4 regions of the Streptomyces sp. NPDC031225 genome follow, and region 3 is predicted to be linked to each of the others. Evidence: riboswitches for the same ligand, from Rfam matches in the RefSeq annotation. Region 3 holds a riboswitch; each other region holds the start of a gene.
The links. A riboswitch is a leader RNA that binds a small molecule or an ion and turns the genes downstream of it on or off. The one in region 3 is predicted to bind cyclic di-AMP.
Positions count from the first base shown of each region.

Region 1: linked by a shared signal. The riboswitch ahead of ACZ48Z_RS25125 (M23 family metallopeptidase) and the one ahead of ACZ48Z_RS36460 (M23 family metallopeptidase) in region 3 are both predicted to bind cyclic di-AMP.
Region 2: linked by a shared signal. The riboswitch ahead of ACZ48Z_RS04675 (transglycosylase SLT domain-containing protein) and the one ahead of ACZ48Z_RS36460 (M23 family metallopeptidase) in region 3 are both predicted to bind cyclic di-AMP.
Region 4: linked by a shared signal. The riboswitch ahead of ACZ48Z_RS27575 (C40 family peptidase) and the one ahead of ACZ48Z_RS36460 (M23 family metallopeptidase) in region 3 are both predicted to bind cyclic di-AMP.

Region 1 is NZ_JBVIHJ010000015.1:90,717-98,228, reverse strand. Features, by position in the region: gene ACZ48Z_RS25140 (bifunctional acetate--CoA ligase family protein/GNAT family N-acetyltransferase) at 1-2,436, opposite strand, end outside; gene ACZ48Z_RS25135 (HPr family phosphocarrier protein) at 2,667-2,948, shown strand; gene ACZ48Z_RS25130 (GntR family transcriptional regulator) at 3,086-3,781, opposite strand; gene ACZ48Z_RS25125 (M23 family metallopeptidase) at 3,970-4,722, opposite strand; cyclic di-AMP (ydaO/yuaA leader) riboswitch at 4,736-4,902, opposite strand; gene ACZ48Z_RS25120 (M16 family metallopeptidase) at 5,106-6,494, opposite strand; gene ACZ48Z_RS25115 (M16 family metallopeptidase) at 6,491-7,512, opposite strand, start outside.
Region 2 is NZ_JBVIHJ010000002.1:389,383-396,894, forward strand. Features, by position in the region: gene ACZ48Z_RS04665 (LolA family protein) at 1-519, opposite strand, end outside; gene ACZ48Z_RS04670 (polyprenyl synthetase family protein) at 1,013-2,023, opposite strand; cyclic di-AMP (ydaO/yuaA leader) riboswitch at 2,683-2,859, shown strand; gene ACZ48Z_RS04675 (transglycosylase SLT domain-containing protein) at 2,862-3,344, shown strand; gene ACZ48Z_RS04680 (HAD family hydrolase) at 3,348-4,160, opposite strand; gene ACZ48Z_RS04685 (LacI family DNA-binding transcriptional regulator) at 4,252-5,280, opposite strand; gene ACZ48Z_RS04690 (carbohydrate ABC transporter permease) at 5,308-6,186, opposite strand; gene ACZ48Z_RS04695 (carbohydrate ABC transporter permease) at 6,183-7,184, opposite strand; gene ACZ48Z_RS04700 (ABC transporter substrate-binding protein) at 7,181-7,512, opposite strand, start outside.
Region 3 is NZ_JBVIHJ010000028.1:18,518-26,029, reverse strand. Features, by position in the region: gene ACZ48Z_RS36480 (class II glutamine amidotransferase) at 49-798, opposite strand; gene ACZ48Z_RS36475 (hypothetical protein) at 812-1,063, opposite strand; gene ACZ48Z_RS36470 (alginate lyase family protein) at 1,171-2,394, shown strand; tRNA gene ACZ48Z_RS36465 (tRNA-Met) at 2,449-2,522, shown strand; cyclic di-AMP (ydaO/yuaA leader) riboswitch at 2,860-3,016, shown strand; gene ACZ48Z_RS36460 (M23 family metallopeptidase) at 3,028-4,059, shown strand; gene ACZ48Z_RS36455 (aldo/keto reductase) at 4,124-5,071, shown strand; gene ACZ48Z_RS36450 (PrsW family intramembrane metalloprotease) at 5,097-6,470, opposite strand; gene trmB (tRNA (guanosine(46)-N7)-methyltransferase TrmB) at 6,522-7,376, opposite strand.
Region 4 is NZ_JBVIHJ010000017.1:117,800-125,311, reverse strand. Features, by position in the region: gene ACZ48Z_RS27585 (ATP-dependent Clp protease proteolytic subunit) at 59-694, shown strand; gene ACZ48Z_RS27580 (hypothetical protein) at 702-1,007, shown strand; cyclic di-AMP (ydaO/yuaA leader) riboswitch at 1,385-1,555, shown strand; gene ACZ48Z_RS27575 (C40 family peptidase) at 1,559-2,032, shown strand; gene ACZ48Z_RS27570 (DUF6328 family protein) at 2,127-2,729, shown strand; gene ACZ48Z_RS27565 (ATP-binding protein) at 2,937-3,395, opposite strand; gene ACZ48Z_RS27560 (helix-turn-helix domain-containing protein) at 3,610-4,470, shown strand; gene ACZ48Z_RS27555 (DUF397 domain-containing protein) at 4,481-4,702, shown strand; gene ACZ48Z_RS27550 (8-amino-7-oxononanoate synthase) at 4,743-5,870, opposite strand; gene bioB (biotin synthase BioB) at 6,019-7,218, shown strand; gene ACZ48Z_RS27540 (adenosylmethionine--8-amino-7-oxononanoate transaminase) at 7,211-7,512, shown strand, end outside.

The DNA of each region.
Region 1 (7,512 bases), on a different contig from region 3:
CATGAGGTCCAGGCGTACCCCGCCGAGGTCGGCGCGGTGACGCAGGTGCGGGGCGGTGGCCTTGAGGGCGACCGGGTAACCGAGGGTGCGGGCGGCCTCGGCGGCGGCCTCGGGGGTGGGGGCGGGCAGGGCGCGGTGGACCTGGACGCCGTATCTGCCGAGCAGCTCGCAGGTCTCCTCCGTGCCGAGGGTGAGGCCCTGCCCGCGCGTGAGCAGGCCGTCGATGAGGGTGGCCGCGCCCTTCTCGTCGATGTCCTCGTAGTCGGGCACCTTGCCGGGCTCGGCGGCCTCCCGGCGCCACTGGGCGTACTGCACGGCGTCGGCGAGGGCCCGCACCGCGCGTTCGGCGGCGGGGTAGGCGGGGATGAGGCGGGGGGCGGTGGCGGACCCGGGGCCGGGGAGCTGCGCCTCGGCGGCGGCCGGGGCCCGCAGGCGGTCCAGGGCGCGGAAGGGGTGGTCGGCGCGGATCGCTCCGGGCGCCGGGGCGGGAGAAGGTGTCGCGGCCCCGCCGTCGTTCCGTGACGCGGCTCCGGGCGACGTCGACGGCGCTGTGCTCACCGCAGCGGACAGGGCCTCCGCGAGCCCGCCCAGTTCGACGTGGACCACCAGCACCGGCTTGCCCGGCACCCGCTCGGCCGCCGAGCGCAGTGCCTCCGCCAGTGCCGCGTCCCCGGTGGGTCCCGCGGCGCCGGAGAGTCCGGCGACGCCCTCTCCCACGGCCGGAATCGCCGTCACGATCACGGCGTCGCAGGCGTCGTCCGCCAACGCGCGCGCGAGTGCCGAGTGGAAGTCCTCCGGCGAGGCGGCCGTGGTCAGGTCCAGAGGATGGGCCGGCGTGAGGCCCTCCGACACGCACGCGTCGTACGTCAGCAGCCCCAGCGACTCGGAGTTGCCCAGGATCGCCACCCTGGGTCCGGTGGGCAGCGGCTGGCGGGCGAGCAGCAGGCCGGTGTCCACCAGTTCGGTGATGGTGTCGACCCGGATCACCCCGGCCTGCCTGAGCAGCGCGGACACCGTGGCGTGCGGCAGCCGCGTAGCCCGGACGGCGTGTCCCTGCGGGGTGGTCCCCGAGCCCTGTACGACGACCAGGGGCTTCGCCGCCGCCGTTCGCCTGGCGAGGCGGGTGAACTTGCGGGGGTTGCCGATGGACTCCAGGTACATGAGGGCGACGTCGGTGTCCGGGTCGTCGTACCAGTACTGGAGGACGTCGTTGCCGGACACGTCCGCGCGGTTGCCGGAGGAAACGAAGGTGGAGACGCCGGTCACGCCGGTGACGCCGCCGCCGCGGCGGTGCAGCCGGGAGAGCAGGGCGATGCCGATGGCGCCGGACTGGGCGAACAGGCCGATCCGGCCGGGGCGGGGGGTCTCGGGGGCCAGCGAGGCGTTCAGCCGGACGTCCGGGGAGGTGTTGATGATCCCGAAGGCGTTGGGGCCGATGATGCGCATGCCGTACGCGCGTGCGTGCCGCACGAGTTCACGCTGGCGCTCGCGCCCCTCGGGGCCGCTCTCGGCGTACCCGGCGGAGAGCACGACGAGTCCCTGGACGCCGTGCGCCCCGCACTCGGCGACGACTTCGGGGACGTGCTCGGCGGGAACGGCGACGACCGCGAGGTCGACGGGGCCGTCGATGTCGCGCACCGAGCGGTGCGCGGGGATCCCGTCGAGGTCCTTGCAGTCCTCGGGGAAGGCCTTGTTCACGGCGTACAGGCGGCCCGTGAACCCGGCCTCCCTGATGTTGCCGAGCACGCTGCGGCCCACGCCGCCGGGGGTGCGGCCGACGCCGACGACGGCGACGGAGCCGGGGGTGAGCAGCCGCTGCACGGACCGCGCCTCGGCACGCTGTTCGCGCGCGTACTGCACGGCGAGCGAGCGGTCGGTGGGCTCCAGGTCGAACTCCAGGCGTACGACGCCGTCTTCGAAGCTGCGCTTCTGGGTGTACCCGGCGTCCGTGAACACCTTGATCATCTTGGCGTTGGCGGGCAGCACCTCGGCGGCGAAGCGTCGGATGTCGCGCTCGCGGGCGACGGCACCGATGTGTTCGAGGAGGGCGGAGGCCACACCGCGCCCCTGGTGGGCGTCCTGGACGAGGAAGGCGACCTCGGCCTCGTCGGCGGGGACGGAGGCGGGCATCCCGTCGGCGCCGATGCGGTCGTAGCGTACGGTGGCGATGAACTCGCCGCCGACCGTGGCGGCGAGACCCACCCGGTCCACAAAGTCGTGGTGCGTGAAGCGGTGGACGTCCTTGGCGGACAGGCGAGGGTAGGGCGCGAAGAAGCGGTAGTACTTCGACTCGTCCGAGACCTGCTCGTAGAAGCTGACCAGGCGATCGGCGTCGTCGACGGTGATGGGCCTGATGCGCGCGGTACCGCCGTCGCGCAGCACCACGTCGGCCTCCCAGTGGGCGGGGTACTCGTGCCGGTCCGACGCGCTCTGCATGGGCCCCAGAGTACGGCTCGCGTATGACAACAGCGCGAGGCAGTCTGTGGAGAACGAAGCGAGAACGCGCGGGAACCCGCGAGGACTCGCCTGTCATCGCCGGGACGGAAGTCGGGCCGAGGCCGCGGTCCGACCGCTCACCCCGCAGGGGGCGAACGAGCCCCCTCCGGAGACGCTTCACGTGTGGGAAACTGGTCTAGACAACCCTGAACACCGAAGGGCAGCATCACATGGCTGAGCGCCGCGTCAACGTCGGCTGGGCCGAGGGTCTCCACGCCCGCCCCGCTTCCATCTTCGTCCGGGCCACCACGGCCGCAGGTATCCCGGTGACGATCGCCAAGACCGACGGCAACCCCGTCAACGCGGCGTCCATGCTGGCCGTGCTCGGGCTGGGCGCCCAGGGTGGCGAGGAGATCGTCCTCGCCTCCGACGCCGAGGGTGCGGACGCGGCCCTCGACAGGCTCGCGAAACTGGTCGCCGAGGGGCTCGAGGAGCTTCCCGAGACCGTCTGAGCCCTTTCGGGCACAGCGTCGTAAAACACCGCCGAAGGGCTCGTCCGAATTATCGGGCGGGCCCTTCGCATTTCCCTTTTACGGGCAGCGGAAATAGCCCCCCGCGAATTACCCACTCTTTGTATACGGCGCCCGTGTTAATGCCGCAGACCCGTCACGTTTACAGGATGTTGCGAGGTCCTCACACGGTCCGGGCGATCGGCGCCGGAGCCGAACCGCAGACGGTGCACCGCGCCCGAACGCTCGGCGTGCAGGGCGGTGATCGCCCGCGCCCGCTCACCGTCCCCGCGCGCCACCGCGTCCACGATCGCGCCGTGCTCCGCCCAGGACTCCACCGGGTTGGCGGGCGCGTCCACCACGTACATCCAGGCGATCTTGTGCCGCAGCTGGGTCAGCATCGAGGTCATGGCAGGGCTTCCGGCGGCCTGGGCGAGCGTCTCGTGGAACCAGCCCCCCAGGGAGCGCAGATCCTCACTGTTGCCCCGCCTGGCCCGCTCCTGGCCCAGCCGGACCAGGCCGCGCAGCACCTTCAGATGGGCCTCGGTGCGCCGCTGGGCGGCCCTGGAGGCGCTGAGCGGCTCCAGCAGCATGCACATCTCCAAGAGGTCGGCGCCCTCCTGGTCGGTCGGTTCGGCCACGCACGCGCCCGCGTGGCGGCGCGTCACCACGAAGCCCTCGGCCTCCAGCGTGCGCAGGGCCTCGCGGACGGGGACGCGGGAGACGCCGTAGCGGCGGGCGAGCAGTTCCTCGGTGAGCCGGCTGCCGCGCTCGTAGACACCGGCGACGATGTCGTCGCGGATAGCCGTGCATACCGAGTGCGCCGGAATACGCATGTCCGACCTCCGTCTTAATCCCCGTGAAACGTCGCCGATTGACGTGTGTTCAGTGACTCTATTGCAATGAGCGCGAATTTCCGACGGCGGACCGGAATCCAGGGATATTTTTTGGACAGCAGGGCACTCTAAACGCGGAAACCCCGGCTCGGAGGAGCCGGGGCCGAAGAAGATCTCGCGGTACGTCGTCAGACACTCACGCCGTGCGAGCGCAGATAGCCGACGGGGTCGATGTCCGAGCCGTACTCGGCGCTGGTGCGGGCCTCGAAGTGCAGGTGCGGCCCGGTGACGTTCCCGGTCGCGCCGGACAGGCCGATCTGCTGGCCGGGGGTGACCGACTGGCCGACCGAGACGCCGATGGACGACAGGTGGCCGTACTGGGTGTACGTGCCGTCGGCCATCCTGATCACGATCTCGTTGCCGTACGACCCGCCCCAGCCTGCCTCCACGACCGTGCCGCGGCCGACCGCGTGGACGGAGGTGCCGCTCGCGGCGTGGAAGTCGACACCGGTGTGGCTGCCGGAGGACCACAGGGAGCCGCCGGTCTTGTAGCCGGTGGAGACGTAGGAGCCGGAGATCGGGGTGACGAACCTGTTGAGGCGCTCGCGCTCGGCCGCGCGGGCGGCGCGCTCCTTGGCCTCGCGTGCCTCCTTGGCCCGCGCCTCGGCCTTCCTCTTGGCCTCGGCCTCCGCCTTCTTCTGCTCGGCGGCCCGCTGCTGGGCGGCGGCCTGGGCGTCGAGCTGATCGGCGAGGGAGTCGCCGACACTGACGACGGGCATGAGCCCGGTCTGTTCGACGGAGTTCCCGGCGGCGAGCGCCGGAGTGGCGATGGTGCCGATGACGCCGGTGGTGGCGAGGGCCGCGACGCCCGCCGCACGGGCGGTGGTGCGCTTCATCCGGCTGGGACGACGGTGCTTCCCGGCGGCGCAGGTGAACGCCATGTAGTGGCTGGTCCTTTCCTTCCTTCTCGCCTACCGGGTTAGCTGACGGGTTCGGAGCAGGAAGGTCTCCTACGGACCCCCTCGCTGTTCGCGCGGGCGTCCGATTCACCCCAGGGACAACGCATGTGGGTCCCCGGCTCCCCTGGCTCGCGCCATGCGGGGACTCGGCGATGACTGTCCGGTGCCACGGACGCGGCGCACTGCCTGACGAACAGCCGGGATGACGCTAAGCGGGCCGACTTTCAATCCCCAAACCGATCACGGTTTTTGTAGCGCATCCCACACAGCAGACAGGCAACCTCCTGCCCAATTCGGACATCTAAGGGCCCTGGTGACACTTCCGTCACCAGGGCCCCTTTGTGGCGCCTGCTCTGCCGGCCCCTCTACTCGGCGGACACGACCTTGACCTCGCCGATGCCGAGGGCCTCGACGGGCTCCTTGATGGCGGCGGCGTCGCCGACCAGGATCGTCACCAGACGGTCCACCGGGAAGGCGTTCACCACGGCCGCGGTGGCCTCGACGGTGCCGGTCGCGGCGAGCTGCCGGTACAGGGTCGCCTGGAAGTCGTCCGGCAGGTGCTGCTCGACCTGATCGGCCAGGGTGCCCGCCACGGCCGCCGCCGTCTCGAACTTGAGCGGTGCCACGCCGACGAGGTTCTGTACGGCGACATCGCGCTCGGCATCGGTGAGACCGCCCTCGGCGAGGGTGCGCAACACCTTCCACAGGTCCTCCAGAGCGGGACCGGTGTTCGGGGTGTCGACCGAGCCGCTGATGGCGAGCATCGCGGCGCCCGAGCCGTCCGGGGCGGACCTGAGGACCTGCCCGAACGACCGCACGCCGTAGGTGTAGCCCTTCTCCTCGCGCAGGACACGGTCCAGCCGGGAGGTGAGGGTGCCGCCGAGGCAGTACGTGCCGAGCACCTGCGCGGGCCACACGCGCGCGTGCCGGTCGGCGCCGATACGGCCGATCAGCAGCTGCGTCTGGACGGCGCCGGGGCGGTCCACGATGACGACCCGGCCGGTGTCGTCGGCGGTCACCGGCGGCACGGGCCGCGGCTCGGCCGTGGAGCCTGTCCAGGAGCCGAGGGTGTCGCCGAGCAGCTCGTCCAGGTCGATGCCGGTGAGGTCGCCGACGACCACGGCGGTCGCGGTGGCAGGCCGCACATGCTTCTCGTAGAAGCCGCGCACCGCCGCGGAGTCGATGCTCTCGACCGTCTCCTCGGTGCCCTGACGCGGGCGGGACATGCGCGAGTCCGCCGGGAACAGCTCCCGGGAGAGCTCCTTGGCGGCACGGCGGGACGGGTTGGCGAGCTCGTGCGGGATCTCGTCCAGGCGGTTGTTGACGAGCCGCTCGATCTCGCTGTCCGCGAAGGCGGGCGCCCTGAGGGCGTCGGCCAGCAGACCGAGCGCCTTGGCGAGGCGGGAGGCCGGCACTTCGAGACTCAGCCGGACGCCCGGGTGGTCGGCGTGCGCGTCGAGGGTGGCGCCGCAGCGCTCCAGTTCGGCGGCGAACTCCTCGGCGGAGTGCTTGTCGGTGCCCTCCGAGAAGGCACGCGCCATGATCGTGCCGACCCCGTCGAGGCCGGCCGGTTCGGCCTCCAGAGGAGCGTCCAGAAGGACCTCGACGGCGACGACCTGCTGGCCGGGGCGGTGGCAGCGCAGGACGGTGAGACCGTTGTCGAGCGTCCCGCGCTCAGGAGCGGGGAAGGCCCAGACCTTGGGCTCACCCGCCTGCGGCTGAGGGTGGAATTCCATCGCGGCGAGCTCGGTCACTTGGCCGCCTCCTCGTTCTCGTCCTGGTCGGCGGGGGCTTCGGCGACGGTCGGCTCGTAGACGAGCACCGCGCGGTTGTCGGGGCGCAGCTTGGCCTTGGCGACCTTCTGGACGTCCTCGGCGCTCACTTCCAGGACGCGCTGCACGGCGGTGAGGGCGAGCTGCGGGTCGCCGAACAGGACGGCGTAGCGGCACAGTTCGTCGGCGCGGCCCGCCACGGTACCGAGCCGGTCCAGCCACTCGCGCTCCAACTGGGCCTGCGCGCGCTCCATCTCCTCGTCGGTCGGGCCCTCCTCGGCGAACCGGGCGAGTTCCTCGTCGATGGCGGCCTCGATGACCGGCACCTCGACGTCACCGGAGGTCTTCACGTCGAGCCAGCCAAGGGAGGGCGCACCCGCCAGGCGCAGCAGTCCGAAGCCCGCAGCGACGGCCGTACGGTCGCGTCGTACGAGCCGGTTGTAGAGGCGGGACGACTCACCGCCGCCGAGGACGGTCAGCGCCAGGTCCGCCGCGTCGGCCTCGCGGGTGCCGTCGTGCGGCAGCCGGTAGGCGGCCATCAACGCGCGCGCGGGAACCTCCTCCTCGACGACCTCGCGCAGCTGCTCGCCGATGATCTCGGGGAGCGAGCCGTCACGCGGAGCGGACTTGCCGTCGTGCGAGGGGATGGAGCCGAAGTACTTCTCGACCCAGGCGAGCGTCTGCTCCGGGTCGATGTCGCCGACGACCGACAGGACGGCGTTGTTGGGGGCGTAGTACGTCCGGAAGAACGCGCGCGCGTCCTCCAGGGTGGCCGCGTCCAGGTCGGCCATCGAGCCGATCGGCGTGTGGTGGTACGGGTGGCCCTCCGGGTAGGCGAGCGCGGTCAGCTTCTCGAACGCGGTGCCGTAGGGGACGTTGTCGTAGCGCTGCCGGCGCTCGTTCTTGACGACGTCGCGCTGGTTCTCCATCGACTCGTCGTCGAGGGCGGCCAGCAGCGAGCCCATGCGGTCGGCCTCCAGCCAGAGGGCGAGCTCCAGCT
Region 2 (7,512 bases), on a different contig from region 3:
GCTGTGGAAGACCGAGTTGGACTTGCTGTCGTAGCCCCAGACGTCCTTGCCGTCGTGGATGAGGCTGTACTCGGCGGCGTCCTCCAGAAGGGAGACCTTCTGCTTGTTCTCGCCGTCGGCCGCGACGCGCAGTGTGTGCGTGCCGGAGGCGAGCTCGGTGAGCTTGGTGGTCGGGTCGGCGGACGAGCCGTCGCCCGAGCCGGAGGAACCGGCGGCGGAGCCCAGCGAGCTCTCCAGACCCCCGAGGTCCGGCAGCCCCAGGTCCGTGGTGATCTTCACCGTGCCGGACAGCTGCTCCACGTCCGACGCGGCGATCTTCTCGACGAGTTGCTGAGCGCTGATCTTCGGCAGGTCGGGGTCGCCGGAGTCGGCGAGCGCCGGGACAAGCCCGATGGTCGCCGCCGCGATTCCCACCACCGTGGCCGGCACGACGTACCTCGCGGCCTTGCGGCGGCGTGCCGCGCGCAGTTCCTCGGCGTCGGCGTCGGTCGCGCTGTCGTCGGATTCGTACGGTGCCATGTGTGCCTTACCTCCGTCGTCGGCGGCGGCTGTCAACTCCCCCTGCGTCCACCCCGTAGCCGCCATTCTCACCCGAATCGGTGAGGAGTGGTGTTTTCCGTGGTGTCCATCTGACCAAATCGGCCATGCCCATGCGTCAACCCTCGGGGCCAACTCCGCGTACACCTGGGGGATGACACGACACGGCTGCGCCCCCTACGACCCGTAGGGGATGCCGCTCCAGGAGACCGTCGAGACCGTCAGCCGCGCGGGACCAGGCAGTCGGTACGGCGCTCACCGGACGGCGTGCCACGGCACGGCACGGCACGGCAGCCGACGATCGTGCCGGGTCGCCGGAGCCGACCAAGATGACGCCGTCGACGGCAGCCGGGACGCCGCGGGTGTACCGGCCACGGCCGCGACGTCGGCCGGGAGCGGGCGTACCCGCAGCCCCCGGGCCGGGTCCGCACCCGCAGATCCCACACGTGCCCTGCGTCACGCCGGACGGGTGCGGTCAGCCCGCGCGGTGGACCACCGCGTCGCACAGCTCCATCAGTGCCGCCCTCGCGTCGCACTCCCGCAGCGGGGCCAGCGCCGCGCGCGCGTCCTTCGCGTAGCGCACGGTGTCGCGGCGGGCCTGTTCCAGCGCGGGGTGGGCACGCAGCGCGGCCAGCGCCTCGGCGTGCCGGGCGTCGTCCGTGAGGTCGGAGTCGAGCAGCTCGCACAGGGCGATGTCGTCGGCCAGGCCGAGCCGGGCGGCCCGCTCGCGCAGCCGCAGCACCGGCATCGTGGGGATGCCCTCACGCAGGTCGGTGCCCGGGGTCTTGCCGGACTCGTGGGAGTCGGAGGCGATGTCCAGGACGTCGTCCGCGAGCTGGAAGGCGACGCCGAGGCGCTCGCCGTACTGGGTCAGGACGTCCACGACCGTCTCGTCGGCGCCGGACATCATCGCGCCGAAGCGGCACGCCACCGCGACCAGCGAGCCGGTCTTGCCGCCGAGCACGTCGAGGTAGTGCTCGACCGGGTCCCGCCCGTCCTGCGGCCCGGCCGTCTCCAGGATCTGGCCGGTGACCAGGCGCTCGAACGCCTCCGCCTGCACCCGGACCGCATCGGGCCCGAGGTCGGCCAGGATGTGCGAGGCCCGGGCGAACAGGAAGTCGCCGGTCAGTACGGCCACCGAGTTGCCCCAGCGGGTGTTGGCGCTTTCGACACCGCGGCGTACGGCGGCCTCGTCCATGACGTCGTCGTGGTAGAGCGTCGCGAGGTGGGTCAGTTCCACCACGACGGCCGACGGCACGACGCCCGGCGCATAGGGATCCCCGAACTGGGCGGCGAGCATCACGAGGAGCGGGCGGAAGCGCTTTCCACCGGCGCGCACCAGATGCTGGGCGGCCTCCGTGATGAAGGGGACCTCGCTCTTGGTGGCCTCGAGCAGTCCCTCCTCGACAGCCGTCATGCCGGCCTGGACATCGGCTTCCAGAGCCTGGTCCCGCACGCTCAGCCCGAACGGCCCGACGACGGTCACGAGGGGTCTCCTGTCTGCTGGTGTCGATTGGCGGTTACACGGAATGTCGATAGGTCGCTGCCATCACTCAAGTCAGCGTATCCGGTCACCTTTGGATCACCGATAGCGCCCGCCCTGTCCATGCCGGGCGGTATCGGATCACGGCCGGTATGTTTTTGATCATGCGAAAAGAATAGATATCTATCGATTTGTAGGGAATTAATCGTTGGTGTCCCGATCCGACCCGCCAGCCCCCTGCCGTCCGCCGACCACTGCCCGCAGGTCCGTGAGCGCTCCTCGTTCAACACGTGCCCTGCGCGACTCCACCCACGCGTGAGCGCGCGAGCTTCCTGCGACACCGCCCCGGGTCCACCGGACGTCACGGAGGTGGACCTCAGGAGCGGGCGGTTGACTACGAGTTGAGCCCACTTGACCGTTTCACCCCTCTTGCGCACGGGCGTGACTTGGCTCACTCGATCCGGCGGACCGTCAGGTATCCGGAATGCACCGATCCGCCTTTTCCAGTGCACCAGTTGAGGCTTGCTGTCGCAAAGGATCAAGCACCTCAAATGCCCCGTACCAAGGTCAATAGGCACGCCATGTGAATTCGCCACTTGTTCCGGACATGTGCTCTCGCATACGTTCCCGGCCTGTCGGGCGGACGCCGAATCCTGCCACCGCCCGTACATCCACCGAGAACCGCGGCAGGAGCGGGGGACCCAGGTAAGTCGCCGGATCGGGATGTCTTCGGACATACCGGCACGGCTCGGGGTGAAGTCATGCCTTTTGCGGGCGTGGCCGGGCAACTCCCCGCCCGAACCCGACAGCTCACCTCGCAGGCGAAGGAGAGGACTTCACCATGCCTGCTGCCGCTCAGCACCGCACCCCCCGCAAGAGCCGTCTCGTCCGCAAGCTCGCCGTACTCGGCACGGGAGCCGCCGTACTGGCACTCCCCCTCGTCGGCGCGACCAGCGCGTCCGCGGCCACCCCGACCGTGCAGACCGCGACCACACTCGGGTACGCCAACAACCTCGACGGCTGGATCCGGGCCTCCCTCGCCGTCATGGCGGAGCACGGGATCCCCGGCTCCTACAACGGCATCTACCGCAACGTCATCCGCGAGTCCTCCGGCAACCCCTGGGCCATCAACAACTGGGACTCCAACGCGGCCGCCGGCACCCCGTCCAAGGGCCTGCTCCAGGTGATCGACCCGACCTTCAACGCGTACCACGTGTCCAACACGCTGTGGGACCCGTACGACCCGGTCGCGAACATCACCGCGGCCTGCAACTACGCGGCCCAGCGGTACGGGTCGATCGACAACGTGTGGGGCGCGTACTAGGAACTACGCCTCACTGAACAGTCTTTCGAGGACGACGGCGACGCCGTCGTCCTCGTTCGACGAGGTCACCTCGTCGGCCACGGCCTTGAGTTCGGGGTGGGCGTTGGCCATCGCGACGCCGTGGGCCGCCCAGTCGAACATGGGGATGTCGTTGGGCATGTCCCCGAAGGCGATCGTCACCTCGGGCCCCAGGCCCAGGTGTTCGGCGGCCAGCGCGAGACCGGTCGCCTTGGTGATGCCGCATGGCTGGAGTTCGACGGTCCCGGGCCCCGACATGGTGACCGTGGCCAGCGAGCCCACCACCGAGCGCGCCGTCACCGCCAACTCGTCGTCGGACAGGTAGGGGTGGCGCAGCAGCACCTTGCTGATCGGCTCGCACCACAGGTCGTCGCGCCGATCGACCCGCACCGCGGGCAGCGTGGGGTGGGGCATCAGATACCCGGGCTCGATGAGCGTCAGCCCGTCCACGCCGTCCTGGTCCACGGCCGCGTACACCTGCCCGACCTCGGCCTCGATCTTCCCGAGGGCGGTCTCGGCCAGCTCCCGCTCCAGGGTCACCGACCACAGCAGACGGTCCGCGCCGGCGTCGTACACCTGCGCGCCCTGCCCGCACACCGCGAGCCCCGTACTGCCCAGGTCGTCGAGGAGCGGCCGCACTCTGGGCGCCGGCCGTCCCGTCACGACGAGATGCCGGGCCCCGCCCGCCGCCACCCGCGCGAGCGCGGCCAACGACCGGTCCGAGAGGGTGTCGTCGGCGCGGAGCAGCGTGCCGTCCAGGTCGGTGGCGACGAGTGAATATGCGGGGGAGGCGGCCATGATCAGAGAATACGGATGGTTGGCCCCTGCGACTCGACGCGAACCGGACGGCTGCTGCTTTCACATCCGTTGACGTGTGTTCCGGTTCCGGTTACGCCGAGTCCCGGATCACGAGTTCCGTCGGGAGGATCACCCCGGCCGTGTCCTCGCCGGCGATCTGGGCGAGGAGCATGCGGACCATCTCGGCGCTGATGCGGTCGAAGGGCTGGCGCATGGTGGTGAGGGCGGGGGCGATGGCGGTGGCCGCCGGGGAGTCGTCGAAGCCGCCGACAGCGATGTCACCGGGGACCGAGCGCCCGGACTGCTGAAGGACGCCCACGACCCCCAGGGCCATGAGGTCGGACGCGACGAACACGGCGTCCATGTCGGGTGCTTGGGCCAGCAGGCGCCGGGCCGCCCGCTCGCCGCCGCTGCGCCGGAAGTCGCCCTCGACGACGAGCGCCGGGTCGTAGGGCAGGCCAGCCTCGGCGAGCACGTCCCGGTAGCCGGCCAGCCGGTCGGGCCCGCCCGGCATGTCCAGGGGCCCGGTGACCATGCCGACGCGGCGCCGGCCGCCCTCGATCAGATGGCGGACCATCTCCTGCGCGCCGTCGCGGTCGGCGGCGGCCACGTAACTCACCTTGGAGCCGAGCCCTATCGGCTTGCCGCAGACCACCAACGGGATCCCGGCCTGGTGCAGTTCGGCGGCGACCGGGTCACCGCTGTGGTTGGAGAGCAGCAGGACGCCGTCGACGTGGCCCGACGTGATGTACCGGGTCAGCCGGCGCCGGTCGTCGTCGCTCTCGGCCAGCATCAGCAGCAGCGGGATGTCGAACTGGGCGAGCCGTTCGGTGCAACCGCGCAGCAGGACGTTGAAGTTGGGGTCCTCGAAGAACTTCTCCTGCGGTTCCGTCAGCAGGAACGCCACCGAGTCCGACCGGCCCGTACTCAGGCTGCGCGCATGCCGGTTGACCACGTACCCGGTCTTCCTGATGGCGGCCTCCACGGCCCGCCGGGCGGCCGGCGAGACGTAGTGGCCGCCGTTCAGGAAGCGGGAGACGGTGCCCCGCGACACGCCGGCCTCCCGGGCCACGTCGTGGATGGTGGGAGGCCTGCGGCGGCCGTTCGCACTGGTGGTCATGGTCCTCGTTAGCAAGAGAAGGGTTGTTCAGGCCTTGACCGAGCCGCTCAGCAGGTCCAGGGACCAGAACCGCTGGATCACCAGGAAGAGCCCGATCAGCGGCAGGATCGCCAGCAGGCACCCGGTGATGACCAGGGTGTACAGGGCGGGCTGCGAGGCGCCCTGGGCGAGCAGCGTGTAGAGGCCGAGAGTGATCGGGAACTTCTCGTCGTCGGCCAGCATCACGTACGGCAGCAGGAAGTTGTTCCAGATGCCGACGAACTGGAAGAGGAACACCGTGATCAGGCCCGGCATCATCATCGGTACGGCGATCCGCGAGAAGATCCTCCACTCGCTCGCGCCGTCCATGCGGGCCGCCTCCATCAGCTCGGTGGGCACCGAGGCGGCCGCGTAGATGCGGACCAGGTAGACGCCGTACGGCGAGAGGATCGACGGCAGCAGCATCGACCAGTACGAGTCGGCCAGGCCCAGCTTCGACAGCAGCAGGTACTGCGGTACGGCGAGCACGATGGACGGCACCAGGACGCCGGCCAGGATCATCTTGAAGACGGCCTCACGGCCGCGGAAGGCGAACCGGCCGAGCGCGTAGCCGCCGGCGGCGGAGACCGCGGCGGACAGCAGGGCGCCGAAACCGGCGTAGAAGGCGGAGTTGGCCATCCAGCGCCAGAAGATGCCGTCCCGGTAGTCGGTCAGGTCCCTGATGTTGTCGAAGAAACCGGAGCCGGGCGCGAAGGTGAAGGTGGAGAAGAGCTCCGACCGGTCCTTGGTCGCCGCGATGACCACCCAGGCGATGGGGATCAGGCAGTACAGGGCGCCGAGGAGCAGCACGATCGTCGGCACCCAGGCGGTACGCCGTGTCTTGTCGGCCCTGCCGGTGGTGTCGGCGGTGAGGGTGAGGGGGGTCATGCCCGGTCCTCCCGGGTGTAGCGGTCGGAGATGCGCAGCAGGGTGAAGGAGAGGACGAACGTGGCCAGGGCCAGGACGACCGCGGTGGCGGAGGCGCCGTAGATGTCGGACTGCAGGAAGGCCTTGTCGTAGATGGCCATCAGGGGGCTCCACGAGCTGGGCAGGCCGTTGGTGAGCGGCTTGAGGGCCATCGGCTCGGTGAAGACCTGGAGGGTGGCGATCACCGAGAAGAAGAAGGTGAGCACCAGAGAGGGCAGCACGATCGGGATCTTGATCTTCAGGGCGATGTGCAGGTCGCTCGCGCCGTCGATCCTGGCCGCCTCGTAGATGTCCGGCGGGATCGCCCGCAGGGCGGTGTAGATGACGATCATGTTGAAGCCGGTGCCGCCCCAGACCGCGATGTTCGCGAAGGAGAGGTAGAGGTTGCCGCCGTCGAACAGGTCGGGCTGCGGGAGGCCGAACTTGTCGAGCAGGTAGTGGAAGGGGCTGACGTCCGGCAGGTACAGGAAGCCCCACATGAGGGCGGCGATGATGCCCGGCACCGCGTACGGCAGGAAGATCATCAGCCGCGCGAAGGGCGCGCTGCGGGCCTTCGGGGTGTCCAGCATCAGCGCGAACAGCAGGGCGAGGCCCAGCATGGTCGGGATGACGATGAGGCCGTAGCCGAAGGCGCGCAGCACGCTGTGGCCGAACTCGGAGTCCTTGAGAACGTCGGTGTAGTTGCCGATGCCGTTCCAGACCTGTGCGCGGGCGCCCTTGCCGAGGCCGATGCCCTTGACCTGGACCCTGTGCAGGCTCAGCCAGATCGCGTACCCGATGGGCACGACGGTGAAGGCGGCGAAGAGGGTGAGGGTGGGCACCAGGAACCAGTACGGTGCGCTGCGGCCGCGACCACGGCGGCGGGGGCGGCTGGGGCGGACGGACTGGGCGGTGCCGGTGCCGTCCGCCAAGGGCCTGGCCTCGATGAGGTCGGAGCCCTTGAGCGGAGCGCTGGTCATGCCTCGGTCACCTCGAAGCCCTGCTTCTTCATGTCGCCGAAGGTCTTCGACTGCACGGTGGCGAGGGCGGAGTCGAACTGGGACTCCTTCTTCGCCTTGCTGGCCTTGCCGAACGCGTCCTGGAAGGTCGTGTACGCCGTGTTGACGTTGGGGCCCCAGGCCGCGGTGGCCGTGGTGGCGGCGATCTCGCCGGCCGTGGTGTAGAAGTCCGCCTGGTTCGAGAAGAACTCGGGCGTGGTCAGGACGCCGCCGGACTGGCCCTTCGTCGCGGCCGGGTAGATCGCGACCTCCTTGACCAGGGCGGCCAGCGCCTCCGGGTCGGTGTTCA
Region 3 (7,512 bases):
TGCCGGTCCCGCGTGCATGCAGGCCGTCGCGTCGGTGCGGCCCGTCGGTCACGCGTGCACGCGTACGCGCAGGTCGGCGCGCCGGACCTCCAGCACCCGCCGGTACGGCAGCACCCGCCACGCCCCGTCCGGCTGCGGCACCCCGCTCGACGCCACGATCACGCGCTCGCCGTCGGCCCGGTACCGCAACCGGAAGAAGTCGGGGCCGCGCCGCAGGCTGACCTCGGACTCCGGGTCCTCGTCGGCGTACGCGTACAGCGCATCCCCGGTCAGCAGCAGGCAGTTGAGGCTCGCGAAGGCCGCGCGGGACCGTATGTCGTCGGCGGCCCGGGCGAGGGCGTCGACCGGGCCCCTCGCCCGCAACAGGGTCAGCACGCGCAGGAAGAACCGCTCGGAGTCGGTGCTCCCGGCCGCTCCCGCGAGCAGTGCGGGGTCGATGAGCCCGTCGAGCGCGTCGTACGGGGAGAAGAAGCCGTTGTGCGCGAAGGCGAGGCCGTCGGCGGTGAACGGGTGGGTGTTGCCCGGCACGACGGGCAGTCCGGGGCTCGCCATCCGCAGGTGCAGTACGGCGGCGTCGGTGGGCGTCCCGGCCAGGGCCCGGTCCCACAGCTCGTCGCCGACGGCCCGCCCGGTCCCCTTGACGACCCGCGGTCCGGCGCCGTCCTGGCCCGGCAGGGTCGCGACCCCCCACCCGTCACCGTGCTCCCGGCTCAACTCCGTGAAGGGGGCGGCGAGGTCGCCCAGGGCGGTGCTGAGGGGGAGCGGGGCGCGGGTGACCACACCGAGGAGGCGGCACATGGGCGCGACGGTACTAAGACGGGCTGTCCCCACCGTGGTCGCGGACCCAGTTCCGGTGGGCGTTCGAGCCCTCGCGCCCCGGAGAGAGCTTCAGCATGACCCCGTCGTCGATCTGCTCCAGGACCGTCACCACATAGGGGGACCCGGCGTGCACGGCGAGCCGGACGCTGCCGTTGGCGAACTCGGTCACCCGGAGCGTCCGGCCGCCGGAGAGCGGGATGTCCCGCTTGCCGATCTCCGTCGGGTGCTCCTCGGCTGCGGTCATGGGCTCCTCCTCGTTTCCCGTGAGGGGCGCCACGGTACGCCCGGTCCACCCGGCCGTTCGGCCCAACCGGACCTGCGTCGCACCCCCCGGCGTCCGACCCTGGCCCCATGGCCCCACGACGCGCCCCCGCCCTGCTGCTCGCGCCCCTGCTCGCCGCCCTGCTCGTCTCCTGCGGCACCGCCGGCACCCACACCCGCACGATGGCCCGCGCCCTGCCCCCGGACGCGGGCTTCACCCACCCCGGTGTGCTCGTCAGCGAGGCGCAGCTGGACGCCGTACGGGAGAGGGTCACGGCGGGGAAGCAGCCGTGGCTGTCGGCGTATCTGGCCATGCGGGACAGCAAGTACGGGTCGTACAAGTACCGGCCCGAGCCGTACGCGAGTGTGGACTGCCCCGGCGGTGACCACGCCGACCGGCCCGCGCACGGGTGCGTGGAGGAGCGGCAGGACGCCATCGCCGCCTACACGCAGGCCCTGCTGTTCAGCGTCACCGGCAAGCAGCAGCACGCCGTGAAGGCCAGGGAGATCATGGACGCCTGGTCGGCGACGATGAGGCGGCACACGGAGGAGGACTCCGGGCTGCAGACCGGCTGGGCCGGCTCCACCTGGGCCCGGGCCGCCGAGATCATCCGGTACGCCGACAGGGCGGGGTGGCCCGCCGACCGCGTCCGGCGGTTCGAGCACATGCTGCGGACCGCCTACCTGCCGACCGTCACCCAGAAGGTCCCCGACTACAACGGCAACTGGGACCTGGTGATGACCGACGCCGCCATCGGCATGGCCGTCTTCCTGAACGACCACAAGGCCTTCGACCACGCCCTGGAGCGGTTCCGCGAGCGCGTACCGGCGTACTTCTATCTGGAGAAGGACGGCAAGGTCCCGCTCACCCCGCGGGGTTCCACCGTCAACACCCCGCAGAAGCTGACCGCTTACTGGTTCAAGCAGACGACCTTCAAGGACGGGATCTCGCAGGAGACCTGCCGCAACTTCAAGCACGTCGGGTACTCCCTCGCCGCCACCGCGCACGTCGCCGAGACCGCCTGGCACCAGGGCGTCGACCTGTACGGCGAGGTCGAGGACCGGCTCAGGGCCGCGCTCGCCCTCCACGCCCGCTACCAGGCCGGCGAGGCCGCGCCCGCCTGGCTGTGCGGCGGGAAGGTGGACCGGACCATGGGCCCGGACCTGGAGGTCGCCCTCAACCACCTGGAGAACCGGCTCGGCGTCCCCGTCCCGGCCGCGCACAGGCTCGCGGTGAAGACCCGGCCCGCCGGCACCGACGCTCTCTTCGTCTCCTGGGAGACCCTCACCCACGCCGGGAACCCCGGCCGCTGAGACACCTCTGGCGCGAAGCACCCCGCGGATGGCGTACAGTAGTGAACACAACGGCGCGGGGTGGAGCAGCTCGGTAGCTCGCTGGGCTCATAACCCAGAGGTCGCAGGTTCAAATCCTGTCCCCGCTACTGAAGACTCAGGGCCGGATTCCAGTTCACTGGAATCCGGCCCTGAGTGTTTTCCCGGCCCACCCCGTCTCGCCGAGTGCCTGTGCAGCGGCCCGTGCGACTGACGTGGTGTAACTCGTTGTGAGCAGTCGAGCGCCCTCCGCGCCGAACTGACATGCCGTCACTACCTGTGAGTTGTCTGAGGCGAGGTCAACTCGCCCGTTTTTCGCCGGTCATGGGCCGTAAGTCCTGCGGGATTTCGTTAATGATCAAGGGGAACGGCTTGGAATCGGGCCCCCGGGTCTATTAACGTTCGATAACGCAGCGCGGTCGTCCCAGCCGTCACAAGAGACGGCTCCGTGCTCACGCGCCGAATTCCGCTAGGAAACCGGGGAACCACCAACTTGGGGTGAATCGCTCGTATTTCGCCGTGGCAGCACGGCGGTTTACGCGCGTAGGAGACCTTCCTGCTCCGAACCCGTCAGCTAACCCGGTAGGCGAGAAGGAAGGAAAGGAGCACGCCCACGTGGCGTCCAACCCGCCTGCCCCCGAGGCGCCTTACGTCCCGAGCGACACCCTCGTATACGGCGGCTACCGTGCCGACGACGAGGCGCTGCTCGGTGAGTGGAACCCGACCGCGGAGTCCCTCGCTCCGGTACGCGGCCGGCATCGCGTCGCCAAGCAGCGCGGCGGCGGGTTCGCCCGCAGCTCCACGGTTCTGGGCGTCGGCGTCATAGCCGCCGTCAGCGCCGGCGGAATGGCCAGCGCCAACACCGGCAAGCCGCCGGTCTCCATCTCCATGCCCGACCTGCCCTCCGTGGGCTCGCTCATCTCGGACGGCTCCGGCTCCTCCGCGGACGACACGAGCGCCTTCAGCAGTGTCGTCACCGCCTCCGTGGCGACCACCAAGGGCACCTCGACCTCGGACGCCGGTGAGGTGCTGCGCTCGCGCATCCTGGCCCAGGCCGAGACGCAGCAGGACCAGATCGACGTCAAGGCCGCCAAGGCCGTCGCGGACGCCGCCCAGAAGGAAGCGGACGCGGTCGCCGCCAAGGCGGAGAAGGAGGCCCAGGCGAAGGCCACCGCCGCCAAGAAGAAGGCGGAGGAAGAGGCCGCGAAGAAGGCCGAGACCGCGCGTCTGGCCGAGCTCGCCAAGCAGTTCACGCTGCCGACCTCCTCGTACACCATTACCGGGACCTTCGGTCAGGCCGGTTCCCTGTGGTCCTCCGGTTACCACACGGGCCTCGACTTCGCCGCGCCCACGGGCACGCTGATCAAGGCGATCCACAGCGGCACCGTCACGGAGGCCGGCTGGGCCGGCTCCTACGGCTACCGCACGATCCTCACCCTCGACGACGGCACCGAGCTCTGGTTCTGCCACCAGTCCTCGATCAGCGTCAGCGTCGGCCAGAAGGTCGGCACCGGTGACGTCATCGGCCGCGTGGGCGCCACCGGCAACGTGACCGGCGCGCACCTGCACCTGGAGGTCCACCCCGGCGGTGCGGCCACCGGGATCGACCCGATGTCGTGGCTGCGGAGCAAGGGGCTCAACCCCTGAGGTTTACGGCGATTTTGCGGCCGTAGCGGAAGAACAGGGTCCGGTGCTTGCGTTGATGAGGGACATGACTTCTCTTCGCAAGCTCGGCTCCTCCGACCTCGAGGTCTTCCCGCTCTCCCTCGGCGGCAACGTGTTCGGCTGGACCGCCGACGAGGCCGCGTCCTTCGCCGTCCTCGACGCGTACACCGCCGCGGGCGGCAACTTCCTCGACACCGCGGACGCCTACTCGGCGTGGGTCGACGGCAACTCCGGCGGTGAGTCCGAGACCATCATCGGCAGGTGGATCGCGGCCCGCGGCAACCGCGACGACGTCCTCATCGCCACGAAGGTCAGCCAGCACCCCGAGTTCCCCGGCCTGTCCGCGACGAACATCAAGGCTGCGGCCGAGGCTTCGCTGCAGCGCCTGGGCACCGACCACATCGACCTGTACTACACCCACTTCGACAAGCCGGAGATCCCCGTCGAGGAGATCATCGGCGCGCTGGACGAACTGGTGACGGCGGGCAAGGTGCGGGCCATCGGGGCCTCCAACATCTCCGCCGAGCGGCTCTCGGAGTCCCTCGCCTTCTCCGACCGCGAGGGCCTGGCCCGGTACGTGGCCGTCCAGCCCCACTACAACCTGGTCTCGCGCGACACCTACGAGGGTGAACTCCAGGCCGTCGCCGAGCAGGAGGGCCTCTCCGCCGTCCCGTACTTCGCGCTCGCCTCCGGCTTCCTCACCGGCAAGTACCGTCCCGGTGCCACGGTCGACAGCGCCCGTGCCAGGGCCGGCGCCGGCAAGCACCTCGACACCGAGCGCGGCCAGAAGGTCCTCGCGGCGCTCGACGAGATCGCCGAGTCCCACGGGGCCCCGGTCGCCACGGTCGCCCTCGCCTGGCTCGCCTCCCAGCCGACGGTCGCGGCGCCGATCGCGTCCGCCCGCACGGTGGAGCAGCTGCCGGCGCTGGTCGGGGTGGCGGACCTGGTGCTGACCGAGGCGGAGCTGACGCGCTTGACGCAGGCGTCGGCCTGACCTGCCACGGAGGGGCCGCGCGGCCCTACGTCCGGTACGGGTTGTACGCGGGATACGGCGCCGCCGGATAGTGGACCGGCGGGGCCATCCGGAACGGCTGGACGGTCTGGGCCGGCTGCGCCGGATACCCGTACACCCCGTACACCGGCCAGGGCGGCGCGGCCACCGGGACCGGCGGTGCCGTCATGCGTGCCGCGTGGTCCAGCGCGGGCCGCGCCACGTCCCGGCGCCGCCACAGCTCGTGCAGCAACTCCCGTTCCCGTACGACGAAGTCGGCGTTCGCCCGCCCGAGCCGCCCCCGGTGCCGCAGAAAGGCCAGCGAGGTGGCGTACGCCTCGTACTGCGCGACCGCCCGCGCCGCGGGCCGCCCGCCGGACTGCCGCCGCGCGTACTCCCGAGCCACCCGCCGCGCCCGCATCGACCCGAGCACATACGGCTCGGTCGGGGCCAGCCAGCCGGCGACGGCGTACGCGGGCAGCTCCTCCCGCACGGTCTTCAGCTCCCGCTGCCGCGTCCAGATGACCAGCCAGGTCAGCAGCCCGAACGCCGGCACCATGAACATCGCGTACACCGCGAAGAACCCGTACTCGCCGAACGTCGACGAGCCGTTCCAGGTCGCGTGCATGCCCATCGCGAGCAGCAGCCCGGACAGCGGGACGAGCACCCGCCGGATGTGCTGGCGCTCCGCCGAGAGCGCGGAGATGCCGAAGCCGATGCCGGTGAGCACGGTGAAGAGGGGGTGCGCGAACGGCGACATGACCACGCGTACGAAGAAGGTCGCGGCGGTGACGGAGGCGATGCCGCGGTCGCCGCTGAGCTGGTCGGTACCGAAAGCGGTGCCGAGGTAGAGGATGTTCTCGGTGAACGCGAACCCGGTCGCGGTGACCCCGGCGATCACCACCCCGTCGACGATCCCGGTGAAGTCCCGTCTGCGGAACAGGAAGACCAGCAGAACGGCGGCGGCCTTGGCCGACTCCTCGACGACCGGCGCTATCACGGTCGCGCCGAGGGTGTCCGCGCCGGCGGGGTCGGCGGTGGCCGTGGCTATCCACTTCGTGGCGAAGCTGTTGGCGATGATCGCTATCAGCGCGGCCGCGCAGGCACCCCAGGCGAAGCAGAACAACAGATTGCGCCAGGGGCCCGGCTCGACCCGGTCGAGCCAGCGGAAGGCGGCTATGAGCAGCGGTACGGGCAGGACCGCGAGGCCAAGACCGACCAGGAACCCCTCGGTGCCGGTCTGTTGGCGGACCAGGGCGAGGATCACGAGCCCGGACAGCGCCAGAAGCGTGATCAGGGCGCCGTAACGCACCCACTTCTTCTGCCACCAGTGCGCATGCCGCAGCGCACCGCCGCCGGAGGGATCACCGGGGCGTGTCGGATACGGGGGACAGGTGGCCACGGCATCGACCTTAACGAGACAGAGGCGCCGCCCGCAGCAGGGCGAGGACGCTCAGGCGTCGGCGGGGGGTTGAGCGGACCGGTCGGTTCGGTCGCCGTGCTGTACGCGGCGGAACAGCAGGTCGTTCACGACATGTCCCTTGTCCAGCCCCTGCCCCTCGAAACGGGTCAGCGGCCGGAAGCCGGGACGCGACGCGAAACCGCCGTCGGCCTGGGTGTTCTCGAAGTCGGGATGCGCCGTGAGTACTTCGAGCATCTGTTCGGCGTACGGCTCCCAGTCGGTCGCGCAGTGCACCAGCGCCGAGGGCATGAGGCGGGCCGCGACCAGATCCAGGAACTCCGGCTGGATCAGCCGCCGCTTGTGGTGCCGCTTCTTGGGCCAGGGGTCCGGGAAGTAGACGCGCAGCCCGGCGAGCGAGTCCTCGGAGAGCATCTCGCGCAGCAGGATGATGGCGTCGCCGTTGCCGACGCGGACATTGGACAGCTTCTGCTGTTCGGCGAGATTGAGCAGGTTCCCCTGCCCGGGGGTGTGCACGTCGACGGCGAGGATGTTGGTGCCCGGCTCCGCGGCGGCCATCTGCGCGGTGGCCTCGCCCATCCCGAACCCGATCTCCAGCACGACGGGATGATCGTTCCCGAACATCTCGCCGAGGTCGATCGTGCGCTGCCCGTCGATGTCGAGCCCCCACGTCGGCCACAGCCGCTGCAGGGCGTCGGCCTGCCCCGCCGTCACCCGGCTCCGCCGGGGCTGGAAACTCCGGATCCGCCGCTCGAAGTGCGACCCCGCGGGATCGGGACTGGGCCCGTCGGGAAACCGCGGCTCCCCCTTGGTCCGACCGTGCCGGACGGAGACACCGGGGGCGTGAGGGGGCGGGGAGGCTTCGGGAGCATTGAGGGAGTCAGACACAGTGGAACCGATTTTACGGCCACGAGCAGCCCGACGCTTCAGCCCCGTCGGCAATTCAGCCCCTCCGACAATCCAGCCCCTCCGGCGTTTGAGGAGCGGGGGTCCGGGGGCGGAGCCCCCGGAGGACGGGACGGGT
Region 4 (7,512 bases), on a different contig from region 3:
GTCACGTACGTCCTGTACATTTTTGACAGGCAACTCTGCCATGAGCGAGGGGTACGCCATGACCCGACCGACCGCGCGTTACGTCCTGCCCGAGTTCCATGAGCGCACCAGTTCCGGGCACAAGACGACGGATCCGTACTCGAAGCTCCTGGAGGAGCGGATCGTCTTCCTCGGGACGCGGATCGACGACACCTCGGCGAACGATCTGATGGCGCAGTTCATGTACCTCGAGTACCAGGACCCGGACCGGGACATCGCGCTGTACATCAACTCCCCCGGCGGCTCGTTCAGCGCGATGTCGGCGATCTACGACACGATGCAGTACGTCAGCTGCGACGTGGAGACGACGTGCCTCGGACAGGCCGGCTCCTTCGCGGCGGTGCTGCTGGCGGCGGGCACCCCGGGCAAGCGTTCCGTGCTGCCGGGCGCGCGGGTGGTCATCCACCAGCCGGCGCTGAACGAACCGGTGCACGGACAGGCCAGTGACCTTGCCATCCAGGCCGACGAACTGCTCCGTGTGCGGGACCGCCTGGAGGAGATGCTGGTCCGGCACACCGGGCGCAGCGCCGAGCAGGTGAGCGCGGACATCGAGCGGGACAAGATCCTGGACGCGCAGGGCGCGCTGGACCACGGCCTCGCGGACGCGATCGTCCCGAGCCGCAAGGCGTCCCGCACCACGCCGGGCGCGAGGTGAGCCGCGGATGCTGCCGGATCTTCCACCGCTGCCCGCCCTCACGCGCGCCGAGGGCGAGCTGATCGACCGTTATCTCGACGTGGTCGACCTGCTGGGCCGGATCAATCCCGCACGGCACGAGGACACCTACGGCGGACTGCGCGCGGCGCAGGCGCTGGTGAGCAGGGCGACGGAGTTGCGCGACGCGCTCGCGCTGATGCACCGCCGGGGCGAGCACGAGATGCACGCCGCGACGCTGGCGCGGGCCCTGCGAGTCCTGGACGGCGAGCGGCGATCGGCGCGGGTCACCGTCCCGCCCGGCCCCGACAGCTGACGCGTCCGCAGCGGCCCGGGCGCCCCGGGGTTCTGACGGGACGTCCGGAGCGCGGTTGAAACGGACCAGACGGCGTACCCCCTATTGGAGGAGGAGCGGCTCCTTTTTCACGACCGGAAAGGTCGCGCAACATGTGTAGCCCCTGAGCGGAATGAGGACTTCCTGTGCTGGTCCGGGGGTCCTTGGGCCCCTCGACATCCTTCGATCGCTCACATGTCCACCAGAACGAGTGAGTGGTGAGTAACGCCACAAACCCCCGGTTCTGTTGGGTTTTTCGCACTTCTTTGCGCCAAGATCCCTGTCTGACGACAAGCCCCCGCCGCAGCGGCGGGGCGATCCGGGCGGACGCCGAGTCCTGCCGCCGCCCGGATGACCGGTCGACAGAGGTGCATCGGCAGGAGTGGAGGACCCAAGCACGACGGGTCGCCGGAACGGTCACGCCATGACCGGGCCGAGCAGCCCTTGGGGTGAAGCCGCGTCAGCGGCCGGGCAACTTTGTCAGCCCGAATCCGACAGGTCATCCTTCACAGGCGGCTGACGAAGGGTTGCGCATGTCTGCGCTCAATCGTGTTCCGTCGCTGATGGTCCGAGCCGGTACGGCTTCGGCACTGACACTCGCCGCTGTGGGCGGCTCTGTCGTGATCCCGGGCGTCGCCGCCGACGCCGCGGCCGCCACGCCGGCGACGAAGGCACTCAAGGTCGCGGCCTCCAAGAAGGGCTCGCCGTACAGGTACGGCGCCACGGGGCCGTCCCGCTTCGACTGCTCAGGGCTCACGCTGTACTCGTTCAAGAAGGCGGGCAAGAAGCTCCCGCGCACGGCGGCCCAGCAGTACAACAAGACCCGGCACATCTCCGCGGGCAGCCGCAAAGCCGGTGACCTGGTGTTCTTCCACTCGGGTTCGAACGTCTACCACGTCGGTCTCTACGCCGGGAAGGGGAAGATCTGGCACGCCCCCAAGACCGGGGACGTGGTGAGGCTGCAGAAGATCTGGACGAAGAGCGTCTGGTACGGCCGGGTCAAGTAGCACCCCCGAGGGGGTGACGGCGCCCTGACCGGACGTCATCCCCTCGGGTCTCCCGGGACGCGTGGCACAGGCCCAGGTGGACACCCGCACTGCCATGGCCGGCCACCGCCCGTGCACCGCCCGCAACGAGACCCCGCTGGAGCGCGCCGACCGCAACTTCGGCGAGCTGCTCCAGGAACTGCGCGTCACCCAGACCGGGGTGCAGATCCTCTTCGCCTTCCTGCTGACCCTGGCCCTCACCCAGCGCTTCCCGTCGCTGGACGCCTTCCAGCGCGCCACCTACGTCGTCACCCTGCTGCTCGCGGTGCTCGCCGCGGCCCTCTTCACCGCGCCGGCCGCCCTGCACCGCTCGCTCTTCCAACGGGGCGCCAGGGCCCGCATCGTGCAGGTCTCCTCCCGGCTCGCCACGGTCGGCATGGGCGTTCTGGTGCCGGCGTTCACCGGGTCGGTGCTGCTCGTCGTGGACGTGACGACCGGCCGGGCCGGCGGTGTGGCCGCGGGTACGGCGACCCTGCTGGTGTGTCCGGGCCTGTGGTGGCTGCTCCCCCGACTGGTGTGGCGGGCGGGGCGCGCCGCGGATCACGGGACGGACACCCCGCACGCGGTTCCTCGGCCGCCGGACCGCGTGCGGCTCAGGCCGCGAGCCACGGCCCGGCCGGGAGCGGCACCCCGGGAACCGTCGGCGCGCCTGCGGTGACCCTCTGCTCAGCAGGGTGCCGGACCGCCCGACTCGGGCAGGGGACATACCGTCGGTGCGGATGGCACCCCGGGACACACGCCGGTGCCGGCAACGGTGGCGCTGACGGCGGCCGCCGCGGGGAGGACGCAGTCGCCGGAGGGTACGCGCCGCGCCGTACGCCCTCGGTCGCCCACCGGGCCTACGGGGCAGAGACGTGGCCGTGGCTTACGGCTCCTGCTGCCCGGCCGCCGTGACCGGCTGCGCCGGCACCGTCCACGGGAGTTCGATCGAGACGGTTTTTCCGCCCTCCCGGGTGGGCCTGACTCTGAGCTTGCCGCCGTACTCTGCGGCGAGCCAGCGGATGATCACCATCCCCCGTCCGTTATCCTGCTGGACCGCTGCCGGAAGACGCTTGGGGAAGCGGGGGTGGCTGTCGGTGACCCCGATACGCAGGTGTTCGTCACGGTCCAGCTCGATGTCCACCGTGAAGGTGGGTGACTGACCGAAGGTGTGCTGTACGGCGTTGGTGGCGAGTTCGGAGACGATGAGCCGGACGGTCTCGGCGACGTCGGTGACCGGTGGCAGCCCCCACTCCGCGAGTGTGCTCAGGACATAGGTGCGGGCCGCGGAGACCGAAGCGGGTTCGCTCGGCAGAGTGACGGATGCTTCCAGGTGGTCTGCCATGGCGACGTCGTCCCTTTCCCACAGGACCGGAGTCCGACACAGTGCGGATGGTTCGAGTACGGTCCCGGACTGGTGGTTCATCGTCAGAGTGCCATTACCGAGGCGCCGACGGGTGCTGATCCACCAAGATATGCATATATCTGTCGCTCGAAGCGGTGAACTCTGCGACGCGAGACCGTATTTGGGCGGCTCGTAGGGAGTAAGGAGCAGCGCCATGCAGCACGGTCCTGCGGTGCGCCGCCGGAAACTGGGTGCCGAACTGCGTGCGTTACGCACGAACGCGGCGCTCACCAGCGGTGAGGCGGCCCGGCTCGTGGGCTGGCACCAGTCGAAGGTGAGCCGGATCGAGACCGGCGCCAGCGGGGTGAAACCGGCCGATGTGCGGTTACTCCTGGATGCCTACGGCGTGCTGGACACGGATCTGCGGGAGCTGCTCCTGGTGCTGGCGGGCTCCGACGAGGGCGGCGGCCGGCACCACTGGTGGCATGCGTACCGAGGTGTCCTGCCGCCGACCTACCGGGACTTCATCAGTCTGGAGTCCCAGGCGAGCGCGATGCGCACCCTGGAGACCTCGGTCGTGCCCGGACTGCTCCAGACGCCCGAGTACGCCCGCGCGGTGACCTGGGCCTCGGTCGGCGGCCTCGACGACGAGCGTCTCGACGCGCTGGTCGAGGTCCGGCTGGCCCGGCAGGACGTGCTGCGCGGTGAGCCACCCCTGGAGCTCAGTGCCGTCCTGGACGAGGCCGTGCTGCGGCGGGAGGTGGGCGGCCCCGAGGTGATGGCCCGGCAGCTGAAGAGACTTGTGGAGGCGGCCCAGCTGCCTCAAGTGCGACTACAGGTACTGCCGTTCACGGCCGGGGCGCATGTGGGTATCACCGGGCCTTTCGTAATCTTCTCATTTTCGCGCACATCTGATCTGGATGTGGTTGTTCTCGACCACTTGACGAGTAGCCTCTACCTCGAGCGGAAAGAAGACCTCCAGGCCTACACCGAGGCCTTCAACACCCTTCAGTTCCACGCCCTTTCGCCCGAGGACTCGTTGGATTACATCGCCGGGATAGGTGACGGCGCGTAAGGAGGCACCAATGTCAGCACTGCCTCGGTACGTATCTGCCAGTACGGAACTGCCCGAAGTGCGGTGGCTGCGCAGCAGCTACAGCACCGGAGCGAACAACTGTGTCGAGACCGCGAAGCCGTCGTCCGGGCCATGGGCCGGGCTGCTCGCCGTGCGGGACTCCAAGAACCCGGACGGACCCGCGCTGCTCTTCTCCCCCGAGAGCTGGGCGGGTTTCACGGCCGCGTTCTGACCGTTTCAGTCCGTCCGGCGCACGGCCGTGTCACGCCGACTCATGGTCGTGTTCCGCCGATCACACGCACAGCGCGTTCGATCTGCGCCTCGGAGAGGTCCGCGCGGGCGGTCAGCCTGAGCCGTGAGATGCCGTCGGGCACGGAAGGGGGCCGGAAGCAGCCCACGAAGAGCCCGGCGGCACGGCAGTCGGCCGCCCACTGAACGGCCTCCTCCGGAGAAGGCGCGCGCACCGAGACCACCGCGGCGTCCGGACGTACCGCTTCCAGACCCGCGGCGGTCAGGCGTGCGTGCAGTGCGGTGGCCACCTCACGCGCGCGTGCGGCCCGCTCGGGCTCACGGCCGAGCAGCCGCAGGGCCGCGAGGGCGGCTCCCGCCGCCGCGGGCGCCAGTCCGGTGTCGAAGATGAACGTCCGTGCCGCGTTGACCAGATGTTCGATGACCCGTGCGGGGCCGAGCACGGCACCGCCCTGGCTGCCGAGCGACTTGGACAGCGTGACCGTGACGACCACGTCGTCGGCGCCCGCGAGACCCGCCGCGTGCGGGGCACCGCGGCCGCCGTCGCCGAGCACACCCAGGCCGTGCGCGTCGTCGACGACCAGGCCAGCTCCGTGCTCCCGGCATGCCTCGGCGAGGCCGGCCAGGGGCGCCGCGTCCCCGTCGACCGAGAAGACCGTGTCCGACACGGCGACGGCAGGCCCGTCGTGGGTGCCGAGCGCCTTGCGGACGGCCTCCGGATCGGCGTGCGCGACCACCTGGGTCGTACCGCGGGCCAGCCGGCAGCCGTCGATGAGCGAGGCGTGGTTGCCCGCGTCGGAGACGATCAGCGAACCGTGCGGCGCGAGCGCGGTCACGGCGGCCAGGTTGGCCGCGTATCCGGAGGAGAAGACCAGCGCCGCCTCGAAGCCGCAGAAACCGGCCAGCTCGCGTTCGAGTTCGGTGTGCAGCTCGGTGGTTCCGGTGACGAGCCGGGAGCCGGTCGCGCCGCCGCCCCAGGCCCGCGCGGCCGCCTCGGCCCCCGCCACGACCTCGGGGTGGTGGGCCAGGCCCAGGTAGTCGTTGCTCGCGAGATCGAGGAGCGGCGAGTCGGCCGGACGCGGTCGCAGGGTCCGTACGAGGCCGGCCCGGCGGCGCGCCTCGGCCTGCTCGTCGATCCAGCCGAACGCCATGGGTCCTCCGGGGCTTTTGTAGGTAACGGACAGACCCTAGCGGCAGCAATCGCCACCCACGGTGTGGCAATACCCACACGTCGATCCGGGTCTGTTGTGTGATCCCTACCTTGGCCCGGAGCGGGTCCGTAGGACAGGATCGGCTCTCATGGACCTGCTGAACACGCTGGTGGACAAGGGGCTTCGGCGCGAGCTGCCGACCCGCGAGGAGGCGCTGGCCGTACTGGCCACGTCCGACGACGACCTGCTCGATGTCGTGGCCGCGGCCGGAAAGGTGCGCCGTCACTGGTTCGGGCGACGGGTGAAACTCAACTATCTCGTCAACCTGAAGTCCGGGCTGTGCCCCGAGGACTGCTCGTACTGCTCGCAGCGGCTCGGCGCCGACACCGGCATCCTGAAGTACACCTGGCTCAAGCCGGACGAGGCCTCCAAGGCCGCGGCGGCCGGCCTCGCGGGCGGCGCCAAGCGGGTCTGCCTGGTGGCCTCCGGGCGTGGCCCGACCGACCGTGACGTGGACCGGGTCGCGGGCACCATCAAGGCGATCAAGGACCGACACGAGGGCGTCGAGGTGTGCGCCTGTCTCGGTCTGCTCTCCGACGGCCAGGCGGAGCGGCTGCGCGAGGCGGGCGCGGACGCCTACAACCACAACCTGAACACGTCCGAGTCGACCTACGGCGACATCACGACCACGCACACCTACGCCGACCGGGTCGACACCGTGACCAAGGCGCACGCGGCCGGCCTGTCCGCCTGCTCGGGTCTGATCGCCGGCATGGGCGAGAGCGACGAGGACCTGGTCGACGTCGTCTACTCGCTGCGCGAGCTGGACCCCGACTCGGTTCCGGTGAACTTCCTGATCCCGGTCGAGGGCACCCCGCTGGCCAAGGAGTGGAACCTCACCCCGCAGCGCTGCCTGCGCATTCTGGCGATGGTCCGTTTCGTCTGCCCGGACGTCGAGGTCCGCATCGCCGGCGGCCGCGAGGTCCATCTGCGAACCATGCAGCCCCTCGCCCTCAACCTCGCCAACTCGATCTTCCTCGGCGACTACCTCACCACCGAGGGCCAGGCCGGCCAGGCCGACCTGGAGATGATCGCCGACGCCGGCTTCGAGGTGGAGGGCGCGGGCGAGGTGACCCTGCCGGAACACCGGGCGACGGCCGGGGGCGGGTGCGGCTCGCACGAGTCCGCGGGCTGCGGGTCGCACGGAAGTGGCGGGTGCGGGTCGCACGAGGGCGGCGGTGTCTGCGGTACGGCCGCCCCCGCCGCGCCCGCGGTGAGCGAGCCCCGCACGGACCTGGTCGCCGTCCGCCGTCGAGGTGCCGGAACGGATCTCGCGCCCAATGCCTGATCTGTCCGTCCCGGACCTGCTGGAGCTCGACCGGCGGCACGTGTGGCATCCGTACGGTCCGATGCCCGGCCGGGTCGACCCGCTCGTCGTGGAGTCGGCGAGCGGGGTGCGGCTGCGGATGGCGGACGGGTCCGGGGAACTGGTCGACGGGATGTCGTCCTGGTGGTCGGCGATCCACGGCTACAACCACCCGGTGCTGAACGAGGCCGCGCGCGAGCAGCTCGGGCGGATGAGCCATGTGATGTTCGGCGGGCTCACCCACGAGCCCGCCGTCCGGCTCGCGAAGCTCCTTGT